Regions from separate parts of the Bradyrhizobium sp. CCGUVB23 genome, predicted to be linked through region 1. Evidence: riboswitches for the same ligand, from Rfam matches in the RefSeq annotation. Region 1 holds a riboswitch; each other region holds the start of a gene.
The links. Region 1 has a riboswitch for cobalamin ahead of NLN62_RS46840 (TonB-dependent siderophore receptor). Riboswitches for the same ligand answer to the same signal wherever they lie in the genome.
Positions count from the first base shown of each region.

Region 1 (4,556 bases):
AGGGCCGCTCGCGTGCCGATCATCGTGTTTGCCGGCGATCACGGCATCGTCGACCAGGGTGTCTCCGCCTATCCGCAGGAAGTCACGATCGCGATGATGTCGAACTTCGCCGCGGGCGGCGCTGCGATCTCGGTGCTGGCGCGCGAACTGGGCTCAAGTCTCGAGGTCGTCGATGCCGGCTCGCTGGCGCAGTCGGAAGTCGCGGGGATCGTCGCGGACAAGCCGCGCTGCGGCACCCGCGATTTCAGCGTGGAAGCTGCGCTGGAGCCGGCGGAGCTCGCGTTTGCGTTTGAATGCGGACAGCGCGCGGTGGCGCGTGCGGCGGCGAAGCAGCCAGACCTTCTGATCCTCGGCGAGATGGGTATCGGCAACACCACGACATCGGCGGCGATCGCAGCGAGCCTGCTTGGCGTGAGCGCCGACGAAATCGCGGGCAGCGGCACCGGTGTCGATGCGGCAGGGCGTGCACGCAAGGCGCGCGTGATCGACGCTGCGCTTGCGCGGCATGGCCTGACGAATTCGAGTGCATCGCCGGAGCAAGTGCTCCGCACGGTCGGCGGCCTCGAAATTGCGGCGATCTGCGGCGCCATCATCGCGGCCGCGCAGCGGCGCGTTCCAACCTTGATCGACGGCTTCATCGTCTCAGTCGCTGCGCTGGCGGCCGCGCGGCTTAATCCGTCATGTCAGCCGTTCCTGCTGCCGTCGCATCAGTCGGCAGAGCAGGGGCATCGCCTCGTGCTTCGTGCGCTGAACGTTCAGCCGCTGGTTAGCCTTGATCTCAGGCTCGGGGAGGGATCGGGCGCGGCGATCGCGCTGCCGCTGGTGCGGCTCGCCTGCGCCCTGCACAATGGCATGGCAACGTTCGCGCAGGCCAATGTTCCGGATCGTCCGGCCTAATAGGGCTCAAGCGATCGACTGGTTGACCGAGACGACGCGCCAGCCGTTCGCCAGCCGGTCGATGCGGGTGAGCGAGAGCGGATCAATCGCAAAGCGCAAGGCCGCTTGTGGGGCGAGGTCGAGCGCGATGCACAGCGCGGCGCGGATCGTGCCGGAATGGACGATGAGGATTGCTGATCCTCTTTCGATGCGGTGGAGGCCTTCGCGGGTTCTGGCGATTTGATCTTCAAAGCTTTCGCCGCCAGGGGGCTTTGAGCCCGCCGGGTCGGCCCAGAATCTTGCATAGGCGTCGCCGCCCGCAGCGGCGAGTTCATCGTGACGTCGTCCGGTCCATTCGCCAAAATCCTGCTCGCTGAAGGCGGGCACGAGGATCGGATCAAGCCCGAGTGCGCGTGCCGTGTCGACGGTTCGTCGTGCCGGGCTCGCATAGCTCGCGGCCCTCTCCGGCAAACACCGCCGCAGCGCGTCGAGGCGCGTCCGGTCGCTGAAATCGGCCGGCGCATCCATGGCGTGGATCGTCCCCGCAACGCCATCGACGACCGCATGCCGTACCAGCCAGAGGAAGGTGTCTCCTTCCATTCAACGTCTCCAAGATGTTTCCACTGCTGCGACAAGAACGCCATACCTCTTCACATTGACTCCGTCCCGGACTTAATCCTAGATGCTCGTGACGGTTTCCCCATCGGGGATGAAAAGGGAACGCGGTGCGGGGATTTTTCCCCTATGCCGCGGCTGCCCCCGCAACTGTAAGCGGAGAATCCTTCGTCACTAGCCACTGGGCTCTCGGTCCCGGGAAGGCGGCGAAGAGGTCACGACCCGCGAGCCAGGAGACCTGCCGTCAGCCGTGGTCACACGCGAAGATGTCGGTCGGGGAGTACAGACATTTGGCTTAGCCGGAGGCGAGAAATGCGCCGAAGGTTGAGACTTGGTTCGCTGTGACGTGCCACTGACGTCATACCGAGGTCCGAACCGTGTCTTCCCGTACCGGCTACCCGCGCGCATTTTTGCTCGCGTCCAGCATTCTTGCGTCATTTCTCTTCGTCGATGTCCCCGGAGCCTTGGCGCAAGCGACCCGCGAACAATTGCCGCCGATCGAGGTCGCCCCGCAGGGTGATCACAACCGCAAGCCGGTAACCAGCCGTGACGGGCAGGGCACCCGCCGTGCGGCACCGAAGAGAGCCGCATCGAGCGCGCCGGCGCAGAAGCCCGCCGCACTAAACGCAAGCCAGACGCCGCTCAACAGCAACGTGGTGGCCGAAAGCGCCTCGCGCCTGGGGCTGACCGTGCGCGAGGTGCCCGCGACCGTCGAGGTGATCTCGGCCGAGACGATCCGCGAGCAGGGCTACCGGACCGTTTCCGACGTCGCCCAGGGCGCGGTCGGCGTGACCGCCGGCGACAATCCGGCGGAGCCCTCGGCCTTCTCGATGCGCGGCTTCACCAACAGCCAGATCAACATCCTCTACAATGGCATCAAGATTGGCCCGCAGAACATGACTTCGCGCATCATGGACACGGCCAATCTCGAGGCCGTGGAATTCGTGAAAGGCCCAGCCTCGGTGATGTCGGGCGAGGGTGCTGCCGGCGGCGCGGTCAATCTCGTGACCAAGCAGCCGCACACCGGGCCGGTCCAGAACGAGGCATTCTTTTCGTACGACTCCCTGAACTCGTTCCGCAGCTATTACGGCTCCGGCGGCAGCACCAACGTGCAGGGCCTCGACTACCGGTTCGACGTCAGCCGCTCCTCGCTCAACGGCTTTGCCGACGACACCGGCACCAAGACGCTCGACGTGTCGAGCCAGCTCAACTACCGCGTCTCCGACAGCCTCAAGATCTGGGGCGCGATCGAGTATCGGGAGGACCGCGGCAAGGCCTATTGGGGCGCACCGCTGGTGCCGGTCGCATTCAGTGGCTCACATGCGACGACCGGAATTGTCTCGGGCAATTACTTCAACAGGACTGACCTTGGGTCTGTCACGATCGACGATCGCAGCTTCAACACCAATTACAACGTCCTCGACAACCGCAACGTTGCGCAGGAGGTGTGGCTGCGCGGCGGCTTCGAGCTGAAGCTCGCGCCTGACTTGACGTTGAAGAGCCAAGCCTATGGTTACGGCGCAGAGCGCACCTGGTTCAACAACGAGATTGAGGCGTTCGATTCCACGAACAACCAAGTCTATCGCGAGCGCTTCTACGTCGCGCACAGCCAGCGCCTCGTCGGCAATATCACCGACCTGATCTGGGATGCGAACATCGCAGGTTTCGACAATCGCCTAGTCACCACGTCGTCGTCGAGCTACCTCGACTTCGTCAGGCCCGGTGCCGCGAATTTCCCGAACGATTATGTCTCACTGGTCGATCCCAACCGCGGCTATTACGGTGATCTCACGACCAAGCAGCAGATCGCGCGTATCGATAACGAGGCGCTGTCGTTCGAAGACCGGCTGAAGCTGACGCGGACTTTCGCATTGATCGGCGGCCTGCGTGTCGAGCATATCGGGCTCGACCGCAACTCGACCGACAAGTTCGGCTTAGAGAACGCGGGCTTCCCGTTCTCGAAGGACTGGGCGCCGGTGACGGGCCGTATCGGCTACACCTGGGAAGCCGTGCCCGGCCTGACCTTTTTCAGCCAGTACGCGACCGGTGCCGATGTCTCGGCCAACAACATCTTCCTGCTCGCGCCGACCCAGCCGCTCGACCTGACGACCTCGCGCACCTACGAGACCGGCATCAAGCATCTGTTCTGGGACAACAGGGCGGAGTGGTCGTTCTCGGCCTACGACATCCTGCGCAAGAACGTCTACGCAGCCGCCGGCGGCATGCAGCTCAACATCGCCGGGCGGCAGGAGTCCAAGGGTGTGGAGCTCGCCGGTGCCGTGCGCGTGACGGACGCCATGCGGCTGTGGGGCAATATCGCCTATGTCGACGCGCGCTATGCCGACTATAACTTCGCCGGCGGCTCGTTCTCGGGAAACACGCCGCCGAACGTGCCGCGCATCGTCGCCAATGCCGGCGCATCCTATCGCTTCTTCACACCTTGGCCGGTGGAGCTCGGAATCGTCGGACGCCACGTCGGCGATCGCTACAACACCGATGCGAACACCGTGACACTGAACGCCTACACGATCGCAGACGTCTACGCCTTCGTCGACGTCCCGAAGGCGGTTTTCTCGGCCGTCGAGCAGACGCGCCTGACGTTCCGCGTGCGCAACATCACCGACAGGCGCTATGCGATCTGGGGCGATCCGTTCTACCCCGACCAGGTCCTGTTGGGCGCACCGCGCACCTACGAGATCTCCGCCGCGTTCAAATGGTGAGGCGCTGATAGCATGCTGGGCGCGATGATCCTGCTGCACCGCTGGCTCGGGATTGCGTTCTGCCTCCTGTTTGCGATGTGGTTCGCAAGCGGGATCGTGATGCATTTCGTTCCGTTTCCCGCGCTGAGTGAAGCGGAACGCTTCGAGGGTCTCGCACCGTTGCAAAACGTGGCTACGTCGATCGGGCCGTCGGACGCCGTCGCGGCGAGCGGACTGTCCGACGCCGCGCACGTGCGGCTGATCGGGCGGGGCGACGGTCCTGTCTACGTCGTCGTGGGACCTTCGCGGTCGCGGGCCGTCCGCACAACGGACGGCACCGACGCCACCGTGATGTCGCCGGACGTT
Region 1 covers NZ_JANADQ010000001.1:9,948,328-9,952,883, reverse strand. The annotation lists gene cobT (nicotinate-nucleotide--dimethylbenzimidazole phosphoribosyltransferase) at 1-897, shown strand, start outside; gene NLN62_RS46845 (histidine phosphatase family protein) at 904-1,476, opposite strand; cobalamin riboswitch at 1,552-1,752, shown strand; gene NLN62_RS46840 (TonB-dependent siderophore receptor) at 1,869-4,211, shown strand; gene NLN62_RS46835 (PepSY domain-containing protein) at 4,224-4,556, shown strand, end outside.

Region 2 (4,556 bases), 8.0 Mb from region 1:
GCAAATTCGTATTCTGTGCGGGCGCCGCGTTAGTGATGAGACGCCCGGCTCGTTGGAACCGGCCGCTTCGGGATTTGATAGCCGCAAGGTTTTTCTTTTGAATTCTTTCCGGCGCAATCTCACTCGAAGTGTCGTTTTTGGGGCTAGGCTCATTGGCAGCTTCTGCTCCCGCCGCTCCCCCGACGGTACTCGCCGCGAGAGACAGTGCAACAGCAAACCATCGCTGCGCGCTCGCTTCATGAACTTTCGTCTTCACGCGTGAGCCGCGAGACAAGGAAACTGACGAGCCCGAAGCCACGAGACCTTTGACGCCTGAGTGCTCGACGATCGCGCAAGACAGTTTGCTATCGGCTTCCATGAAACGAGAGAGATTGCGATAGAAGTAGACCCCATAGCCGCAGATGACGAGACAGCAGATTCATCAGGCCCGTCGCTGCGGCCAGATCCATATTGCATCCCGACTTCCTTGACGTGAGAGGCACCACTTTCGTTGACGCACAATTGCCATGTGCCCGCCAGCTGCATCAATTGCCAAGGTTGGTAGGTGACCGGGCGCAAGGCGCTGCTTAGCGATTCGCGTGCTCATTCCAACGGACAGCGCGATCGATTGGATACTCGCTTCTCCAGGGCATTAGCGCCGAGAGGTGGATGTAAAAATCATTTCAGGACGTTGGCTCGTTTAAAGACACCGAGACGCGCAAAGCACGCTCTTGGCGTCGTCGCCACGAAGTCGTCGGATCGTCTGCTGGGGGAGGTTGGCTTTCCCGCTCATAGTGTGCTTCGCAAAGACATGGGATAGACCACCGCGGAAGCGCTTGCAGAGCGGCAGGCCAGTTTTGCTGACGCGCAATAAATTTGCGCGGATCGACGACAACCTTCAATCTACTGAATAGCTATGGATTGGGTCGCCCAAGACGAACGAAACGTGCTGACTCTGGTTCAGAAGACGTGGGGCTCGGCAAATGTCGGGGTCAATACGCGTGAGAAAACCGATCGAGAGACGCGCAGGAAACCTAAAGGAGGGCATTCTTTCGAAAGAAGATCGCCTGTGCTGACGCGACATAACTCACGTTCCGCCTCTTGCGGTTCATTCATTTGCAGGTTTACTCAGCTCCAACAAACTCGATGCAGCCTCTCCGGGAATCCATGCCGCTGGCACGATGGCTTTCAATGACATCGTTCAATGCGATGGCGAACCGAGCTGAAGAATGCTGCATACAGGGATGGATGACAAAGGCAGAGTTTGCATCGCCGGACCGCGGTCAATCCTTTGGACCGGCTAGGCGACCTCCGGGGCCGGCTCTTTTGCTGTCTTGATGCGCGTTACGCTGCTCTGACCATCGATGCTGACGGGTACCTCGCCCGCGACGGTGGCGCGACGAACGACCCGATGCTGATCGCCGTAATCGTTCACCGCGTAGTGTTGTGTGGCGCGATTGTCCCACATCGCCACATCACCTTCCTTCCAACTCCAGCGCACGGTGTTTTCGAGCGCAGTGATATGAGACTGAAACAGATCAAACAGCTTCTGGCCGTCGTATTTCGGGATGCCAACAAAACGTTGCACCAGGGCGCCGAGGAGCAGCGTGCGTTCGCCGGTCTCGGGGTGGACGCGCACGACTGGATGTTCAGTCTGATAGATCGTTTTGGTGAAGACTTCGTCCAAGTGCTTCTTGTCGAGCTCGCTGGCGCGGGGCATTATCGCGTAGTCGAAGGCGTTGCTGTGAACGGCCCAGAGCTTGTCCGCAAGCCGTTGCAGCGGCGGTGCCAGGTCGAGGTAGGCTGTGACGGTGTTTGACCAGACCGTATCGCCACCGAACGGTGGCATCACAACGCCACGCAGCACCGCGATCTTAGGGTAGCCATCGACGAAGGTCCCATCGGTGTGCCACAAGTCGGCCCGGCTGCCGGCGCGGACCGAATCAAGCTCGATAATCGACGCCGTCCCCTTAATGGCACCGAGCGTCGGATGACATGCCGGACTTCCGAAACGAAGAGCAAAGCGCTCCTGCTCGGCGTCGTCGAGATGACCCTGGTCGCGAAAGAAGATCACCTTGTTCTCGAGCAGCAGCTCGTTGATTGCGGCGATCGTCTGGTCCGGCAAATCGCCCGACAGCTTGATGTTTCGGATTTCCGCTCCGATGCGCGCTGCGCGTTTGACGATGTCGGCGCGAGGAATGACATTGTCCGACAAGCCCGTTGCACTCATAGCGGAACTCTCCAAATTCGCGGCTTGTTCGCTAGACCAGCTGTTCAGCTGCGATAGGAGCTGTCGAGCGCCAAATTGCTGGACCGCATAGCGGGATCCGCCAAACTCCACTGGCGACGGTGACGAGCCACCCTCGTGCGCTCTTTACGGGGTCTGCGACAGGTGAGGAGGCCTACGTGAAGGTCTTTCATCCATGATTGACCGATCTGCCGGTTCGATCAATTGCTAAGATTGGTAGTTGACCGGGGCACAAAGGTTTAGACTTCGCTGGATGATCGATGCAGAAATTGCCGCCCAGTGCCGAACGAACAAGAAACTCATGGTGTTGGATAAGGACATGAGAACGCTCGAGATCGGACAGGGCGGCCAAGCCGATCGACAACAATGGCCGTCGGGGCGCTGGTCAAAATTTGGTTTTTGCACCCCATCGTCAGGCTGTTCGTTTGGAGTGACCTCCATTGTTGAGGCCGTATTCGCGGCAGCATGCCGCAGAAAAGGTGGTCCTCCTTCGAGGTTGACGTACGGCCTCGGTTGCAGATAAATCGAAGGCGTCGAGGTTCTCCAGGTCTCGCTTCGATCTGGAGCTAAGAGGGAAGCCGGTGCGCTCACGATCCGTTCAGGATTGAAGCAATGCCGGCGCTGCCCCCGCAACTGTAAGCGGCGAGTCCGCATCCACACGTGTCACTGAAGCAGATGCTTCGGGAAGGCCGGATGCAGGCGATGACCCGCGAGCCAGGAGACCTGCCCCGACAACATAAACGTCCACGGGCGGGGTGTCCGGTGGTACGCCAAGCAGCAGGCGCTTTCGCGGCCCCTCCTGCCCGCGTCCGCCATGGCCTTTGCCCCCACCATAATGGGGTTAATGCTATGTCTCTTCTCTCACTTCCTGTCGCAACTCTCGGTATGCCACGTATCGGGCCACGCCGCGAACTCAAGTTGGCACTCGAAGGCTATTGGGCCGGCAAGATCAGCAGCCGGCAGCTTCTTGAAGCTGCGGCCGGTCTTCGTGTCGCCAATTGGGCGCGTCAGCACTCGCTCGGCGTCACCGTCATCCCGTCAAATGACTTTTCACTCTATGATCAGGTTCTCGATACCAGCGTCATGGTGGGCGCCATTCCCGAGGCGTATGGCTGGGAGGTAGGTCCGGTCCCGCTGAAGACCTATTTCGCCATGGCGCGCGGCTCTCAAGGCGGGGAGCATGAAGCAAGTAGCAGTCACCGCAATGACGCCGGCGGGTCCGCCGCGCAGGAGATGACCAAGTGGTTCGATACCAACTACCATTACATGGTGCCCGAATTCCATAAAGGTCAGATCTTCAGGCTCTCCTGCCGAAAGCCGATCGAGGAATATGAGGAGGCGAAAGCCCTTGGCTATCAAACGCGTCCCGTTCTGGTAGGACCGGTCACCTTCCTGAAGCTCGGCAAGAGCGCTGATCCGGCGTTTGATCCGATCTCGCTGCTCGATAGTCTCCTGCCCGTCTATGTCGAGGTTCTCAAGGAGCTGGCGAAACGCGGAGCCGAGTGGGTCCAGCTTGACGAGCCGTGCCTGGTGCTTGATCTCGACGAGACAACGCGGAATGCGCTTCAGCGTGCTTATGGGTGTGTCGCCAATGAGGTACCTGCCATCAAGATCATGCTGGCCACCTATTTCGGAGCGATCGGCGACAACCTGGCGACCGCTCTGAAGCTACCTGTGGCTGGACTGCACGTCGATCTTATCCGAGCTCCCCAACAATTGAGCCAGATTGAATGCGGCGCCCGCGCGGACCTCGTGGTTTCGCTCGGCGTCATCGATGGCCGCAACGTGTGGCGTTCTGACCTATCGGCACTGATCGAGCGGTTCAAACCCGTCATTGCAAAGTTCGGCAGGGATCGCGTGCAGCTCGCACCCTCCTGCTCGCTCCTGCATGTCCCAATCGATCTTGAGCTCGAGACCGATCTCGATCCGGACGTGAAGAGCTGGCTTGCCTTCTCGGTGCAGAAGATCGGCGAGCTCACGGTCATCGCGAAGGCGCTCGCAGGCGAGGCGAGTGTCGCAGCCGCGCTGACCGCATCCGATCTAGCGGCGACGGCGCGCGAGACCTCCCCGAAAATCCACGACGCGATCGTTGCACAGAGAATGGCGGCGATCGACGACGCCATGCGCCGCCGTACCAGCGCTTTTGCCAACCGCGCAGAGGTCCAGCGCAAGCGCTTTGGTCTGCCGGCCTTTCCGACGACGACGATCGGCTCGTTCCCGCAGACCGCCGACGTTCGCAACGCTCGCGCTGCTCATGCCAAAGGAAAACTGACGGACGCGCAATACGAGCAATTCCTCAAGGCGGAGACGGCCCGTACGGTGCAGTGGC
Region 2 covers NZ_JANADQ010000001.1:1,922,739-1,927,294, forward strand. The annotation lists gene NLN62_RS08955 (carbohydrate porin) at 1-256, opposite strand, end outside; gene NLN62_RS08960 (TauD/TfdA family dioxygenase) at 1,280-2,209, opposite strand; cobalamin riboswitch at 2,747-2,973, shown strand; gene metE (5-methyltetrahydropteroyltriglutamate--homocysteine S-methyltransferase) at 3,077-4,556, shown strand, end outside.
Region 2: linked by a shared signal. The riboswitch ahead of metE (5-methyltetrahydropteroyltriglutamate--homocysteine S-methyltransferase) and the one ahead of NLN62_RS46840 (TonB-dependent siderophore receptor) in region 1 are both predicted to bind cobalamin.

Region 3 (4,556 bases), on a different contig from region 1:
GCCTTCTGGACTCAGGACGAGAGTTCGCGTCATCCCAGCGCCATTACGCACCAATGCCTGCGCGGAGTGGCAACAAGGGAGTGACTTAAGCCCGCGGAATGAGCCGCAGGTCACTGAGATGATATCTCTCGTGGCGTATAGTGGCAGCCCCCTGATTTCCTGAAGTGGACTCCGGATTTTGGACCGGCGGCTCAGGTGGTGCGGATGCCGTTCCGTTTTGATAAACGGAGCGGACCATGAAGAAGACGAGACGGACAATCGATGCGGCGCTGAAGGTAAAGATCGCCTTGGAGGCGCTGCGAGAACAATCAACGGTGACGGATCTGGCGCAGCGCTACCAGGTGCATGTGAATCAGATTTATGCCTGGAAGAAACAGCTTCAGGATCAAGCGGTTCGGACGTTCGACGCGGGCGCTGGTCGGGATGGCGAGGCGGCCCACGAACTGGAGGTCGAGAAGAGAGCGCGTCGACATGATGCAGTTCTGGTCAAGGGAGCGCAGATTGTGCTGCTCGCCGCCTGAGCTAGTGGTTCATCACTGTGGTTTTGACTCTTTGGGAGCAACCGGATAGGCGCGACCGAGTTTGGCGCGGGCTTTGTCGGTTGTGAACATCCATTTGATGCGGTCTCGGACTTTGTTTCGCTGCCGTTGCCATGCTGCGATCTCTTTTCGGAGCCTTTTGGGATCGTCGATACGACGGCCGAGACACTGGCGCTGCAGCACGCTGATCTCGCACTCGACCATATTAAGCCAGCTGGCGTGTTTCGGGGTATAGTGGAACTCGAGGCGGCGCAGGATGCGACGGGCCTCGGCAGGCGCAAATGCCTGATATAGCGCGCCGGCGGTATGGATCGACAGATTATCCTGCACGACCCGGATGCAGGCGGCATCGGGATAATGGACGTCGACGAGCTCACGCATGCAGTGGGCGTAGTCTACGGCGGCGCGGCGCTCGGTGACCTGGACGTTGCGCCAGCCGCGATGCGGATCGAAGGTGACGAAGAGATTGACGGTGCCGTTGCGGCGGTACTCGTAATCGTATCGCTCGCGCTGTCCCGGTTGGGCCGGGATCGGCTGGCGCACCTCGCCGATCAGCTGGACGGGGGTCTCGTCGAAGCAAAGCAGCGGCCGCTCGGGATCCGGCGCCTCGGCGTAGAGATCGAGCACGTCCTCCATGCGGGCGACGTACTCGCCGTCGACCTGGGGAATGCACCACATGTCCCTGCGCCAGGGCTTGAGATCGTTCTCGGTGAGCCGGCGGCGCACGGTTTCGCCCGACAGGCTGTCGTGATCGGTGAGCTTGACCATCGTGTCGGCCAGCAGTGTCAGCGTCCAGCGTTTGCGGCCAGCTGGCGGCTTGGCACATGCGGTCGCCACCAGCAGGGCCTCCTCTTTGCCGGTCAGCTTGCGCTCTGCGCCCGGACGCGGCTCCTCGCTCAAGGCCCGCTCCAGATTGCCTTCCACGAAGCGGCGCTTGGTCCGGCCGACAGTGGAGAGGCTGACCCGGACGGTTCGGGCAATCTCTGCGTCAGAACTGTCCCCATCGGCCGCCAGCAAAATCTGAGCCCGTTTGAGTTTGCGGGCGGCATGCTTGCCGCCGCCGAGCATCGCCGTCAGTTCGTCCCGCTCGACTTGGCTCAATTCCACCCGATAACGTACATTCATGCTTCGCCTCCTTGTCGGAGGCCGGGACGAATCCAGCTATGAGTCAAAAATCAGGCGTGCACTTCACCGAGAAGCAGGGGCACTATCTCGCTTTCATCCATACCTATTCGTACATGTTCGGACAGCCGCCCGCCGAGGCCGACATCCAGCGCCACTTCCGCGTCAGCCCACCGTCAGTTCACCAGATGATCGTCACCCTCGAACGCAACGGGTTCATTCGTCGCAAGCCTGGCGTCGCACGAAGCATCGAGATCCTCTTGCCACCCGAAAACTTGCCCATCCTCCAATGGCTCGGCATCAAAACGTCAAAATCACTGTGATGAACCACTAGTCGCCACATGCATATGGATCGCGTCTCGCTCAAGCGGAGCGACCAGCAGTTAAACCTTGACAGCGCTCGCCTCTCAGTTTGACGGCAATGGCCGGGGGATGTTTACTGGATCAGGCTTCAAAAGAACCTTTGCAAGTACTCGAGACAGAAGAACGATCGCTATTCCTTCTTGGTCGCTACAACTACGCTCGGCGTCTTAAAACCCTGAAGTGCCTCATCCCATAAGGCTTGACGAATCTCGGCGAGTTCCGCTATATGTAGTATGTCACGGTCTTCCAGTCCAGATTTCGTTGGATGGAAGCTAAGAGGGAACCCGGTGCGCCGGCAACGGCTACTCCGAGGCTGCCCCCGCAACTGTAAGCGGCGAGCAGGTTGTCATCATGGTCACTGGCGCGACAGCGCCTGGGAAGGCCGACAGCCCGCAGCGACCCGCGAGCCAGGAGACCTGCCGCGACAGAACGAACGTCCTCGGGCGGGGTGCCCGATGAGGCGCTTGCAACCGGGGACAGTTGCCCGGTCTCGCAAGTCGTCCGCGCGGCCCCAGCCCCCAAACATCGCGGGGTTGCCGATGTCGCCGTCTTACGATTTCGATCAGCATGGTCATCTCGTTGAGCTGCCGAGTGTGCGGCCCCCAGCGCAGGCAAAGCCTATCGCGCTTGAGCTGTGCCTCTTGCCGACGCCATCGCCAGCTCCGCTGCCTTGGCCGCTCGCGCCATCGCCAAAGCCGTCCGACCTCACGCTCGATCGGTCGCGCAACGACCTGCTGACGTCGTTCGGCAAGCTGACGCTGACCGACCGTTATCTGCTCCCCGGCGAAAGCCTCCAGGATATGTTCGCGCGGGTGGCTTGCGCCTTCGCGGACGATGTTGCGCATGCCCAACGTCTCTATGATGCGATGTCTCGGCTGTGGTTCATGCCGGCCACACCAGTGCTCTCCAACGGAGGCACCACGCGCGGCCTACCGATCTCGTGCTTCCTTAACTCGGTGTCGGATTCGCTCGAAGGCATCGTCGGCACCTGGAACGAGAACGTCTGGCTTGCCTCCAACGGCGGCGGCATCGGCACCTACTGGGGCAATGTTCGCTCGATCGGCGAAAAGGTGAAGGGCGGCGTCACTTCAGGCATCATTCCGTTCATCCATGTTATGGATGGCCTGACGCTGGCGATCAGCCAGGGCTCGTTGCGGCGCGGCTCGGCGGCGGTCTATCTCGATATACACCATCCCGAGATCGAGGAGTTCCTCGAGATCCGCAAGGCATCCGGCGACTTCAACCGCAAGAGCCTCAACCTGCATCACGGCATCAACGTCACCGACGAGTTCATGCGTGCCGTGGGCGCCGGCACCGCGTTCGCTCTGCGCAGCCCGAAGACCAACGAGGTCGTCCGCGACATCGACGCCCGGCAGCTGTGGCAACGCATCCTTGAGAACCGGCTGCAGACCGGCGAGCCCTATCTCTTGTTCATCGACACCGTGAACCGCGCGCTCCCCAAGCACCAGCGCGAGCTCGGCCTCAAGGTCTCGACCTCCAACCTTTGCAGCGAGATTACGTTGCCGACCGGCATCGATCATCGCGATGAGGAGCGCACCGCGGTGTGCTGTCTGTCGTCGCTCAACCTCGAGACCTGGGACCAGTGGAAGGAAAAGCCGGGCTTTGTCGAGGACGTCTTGCGCTTCCTCGACAACGTGCTCACCCACTTCATCACGGTGGCGCCGGACGGCATGGAGCGTGCCCGCTACGCCGCCCTGCGCGAGCGCTCCGTCGGCCTCGGCGTGATGGGCTTCCACTCGTTTCTCCAGGCCAGGGGCATTCCGATGGAGAGCGTCCTGGCCAAGTCGTTCAATCTCAGCATGTTCCGAAAAATCCGTCGCGATGCCGACGCGGCATCCGTCGCGCTCGCTCGCGAGCGTGGCCCGTGCCCGGATGCGCAGGAATGCGGCGTGATGGCGCGCTTCAGCCACAAGATCGCGATCGCGCCGACCGCCTCGATAAGCATCATCTGCGGCGGCACCAGCGCTTGCACTGAGCCGATCCCGGCCAACATCTACACCCACAAGACGTTGTCCGGGGCCATCTCGGTGCGTAATCCGCATCTCGCCAAGGTGCTGACCGCCAAGTGCGCCGACACGTTGGCGACCTGGCAGTCGATCATTGCGCACGAGGGGTCGGTCGCCCATCTCGACATCCTATCGGAGCACGAGAAAGCGATCTTTCGCACCGCATTCGAGATCGACCAGCGCTGGATCGTCGAGCTTGCCGCCGACCGCGCCGCGTTCATCTGCCAGAGCCAGTCGATCAACCTCTATCTGCCGGCCGACGTGGATAAGTGGGACCTCCACATGTTGCACTGGACGGCTTGGAAGCGCGGGGTGAAGAGCCTCTACTACTGCCGATCAAAATCGATCTCGCGCGCGGCGTTCGCCGGCAAGATTGCCGACTTCGACAAGGCCGCGCCGCTGCAGCGCACGGACTATGAGGAGTGCCTCGCATGTCAGTGATTGATCTCTCGTCCGTCGATCCTCGCACTCTGATCGGCAAAGGGCGCGTCGGCCTTCTCGACTC
Region 3 covers NZ_JANADQ010000002.1:348,050-352,605, reverse strand. The annotation lists gene NLN62_RS49770 (glycosyltransferase family 4 protein) at 1-89, shown strand, start outside; gene NLN62_RS49765 (transposase) at 237-521, shown strand; gene NLN62_RS49760 (IS630 family transposase) at 534-1,664, opposite strand; gene NLN62_RS49755 (LexA family transcriptional regulator) at 1,703-1,984, shown strand; cobalamin riboswitch at 2,247-2,463, shown strand; gene NLN62_RS49750 (ribonucleoside-diphosphate reductase subunit alpha) at 2,564-4,492, shown strand; gene NLN62_RS49745 (ribonucleotide-diphosphate reductase subunit beta) at 4,483-4,556, shown strand, end outside.
Region 3: linked by a shared signal. The riboswitch ahead of NLN62_RS49750 (ribonucleoside-diphosphate reductase subunit alpha) and the one ahead of NLN62_RS46840 (TonB-dependent siderophore receptor) in region 1 are both predicted to bind cobalamin.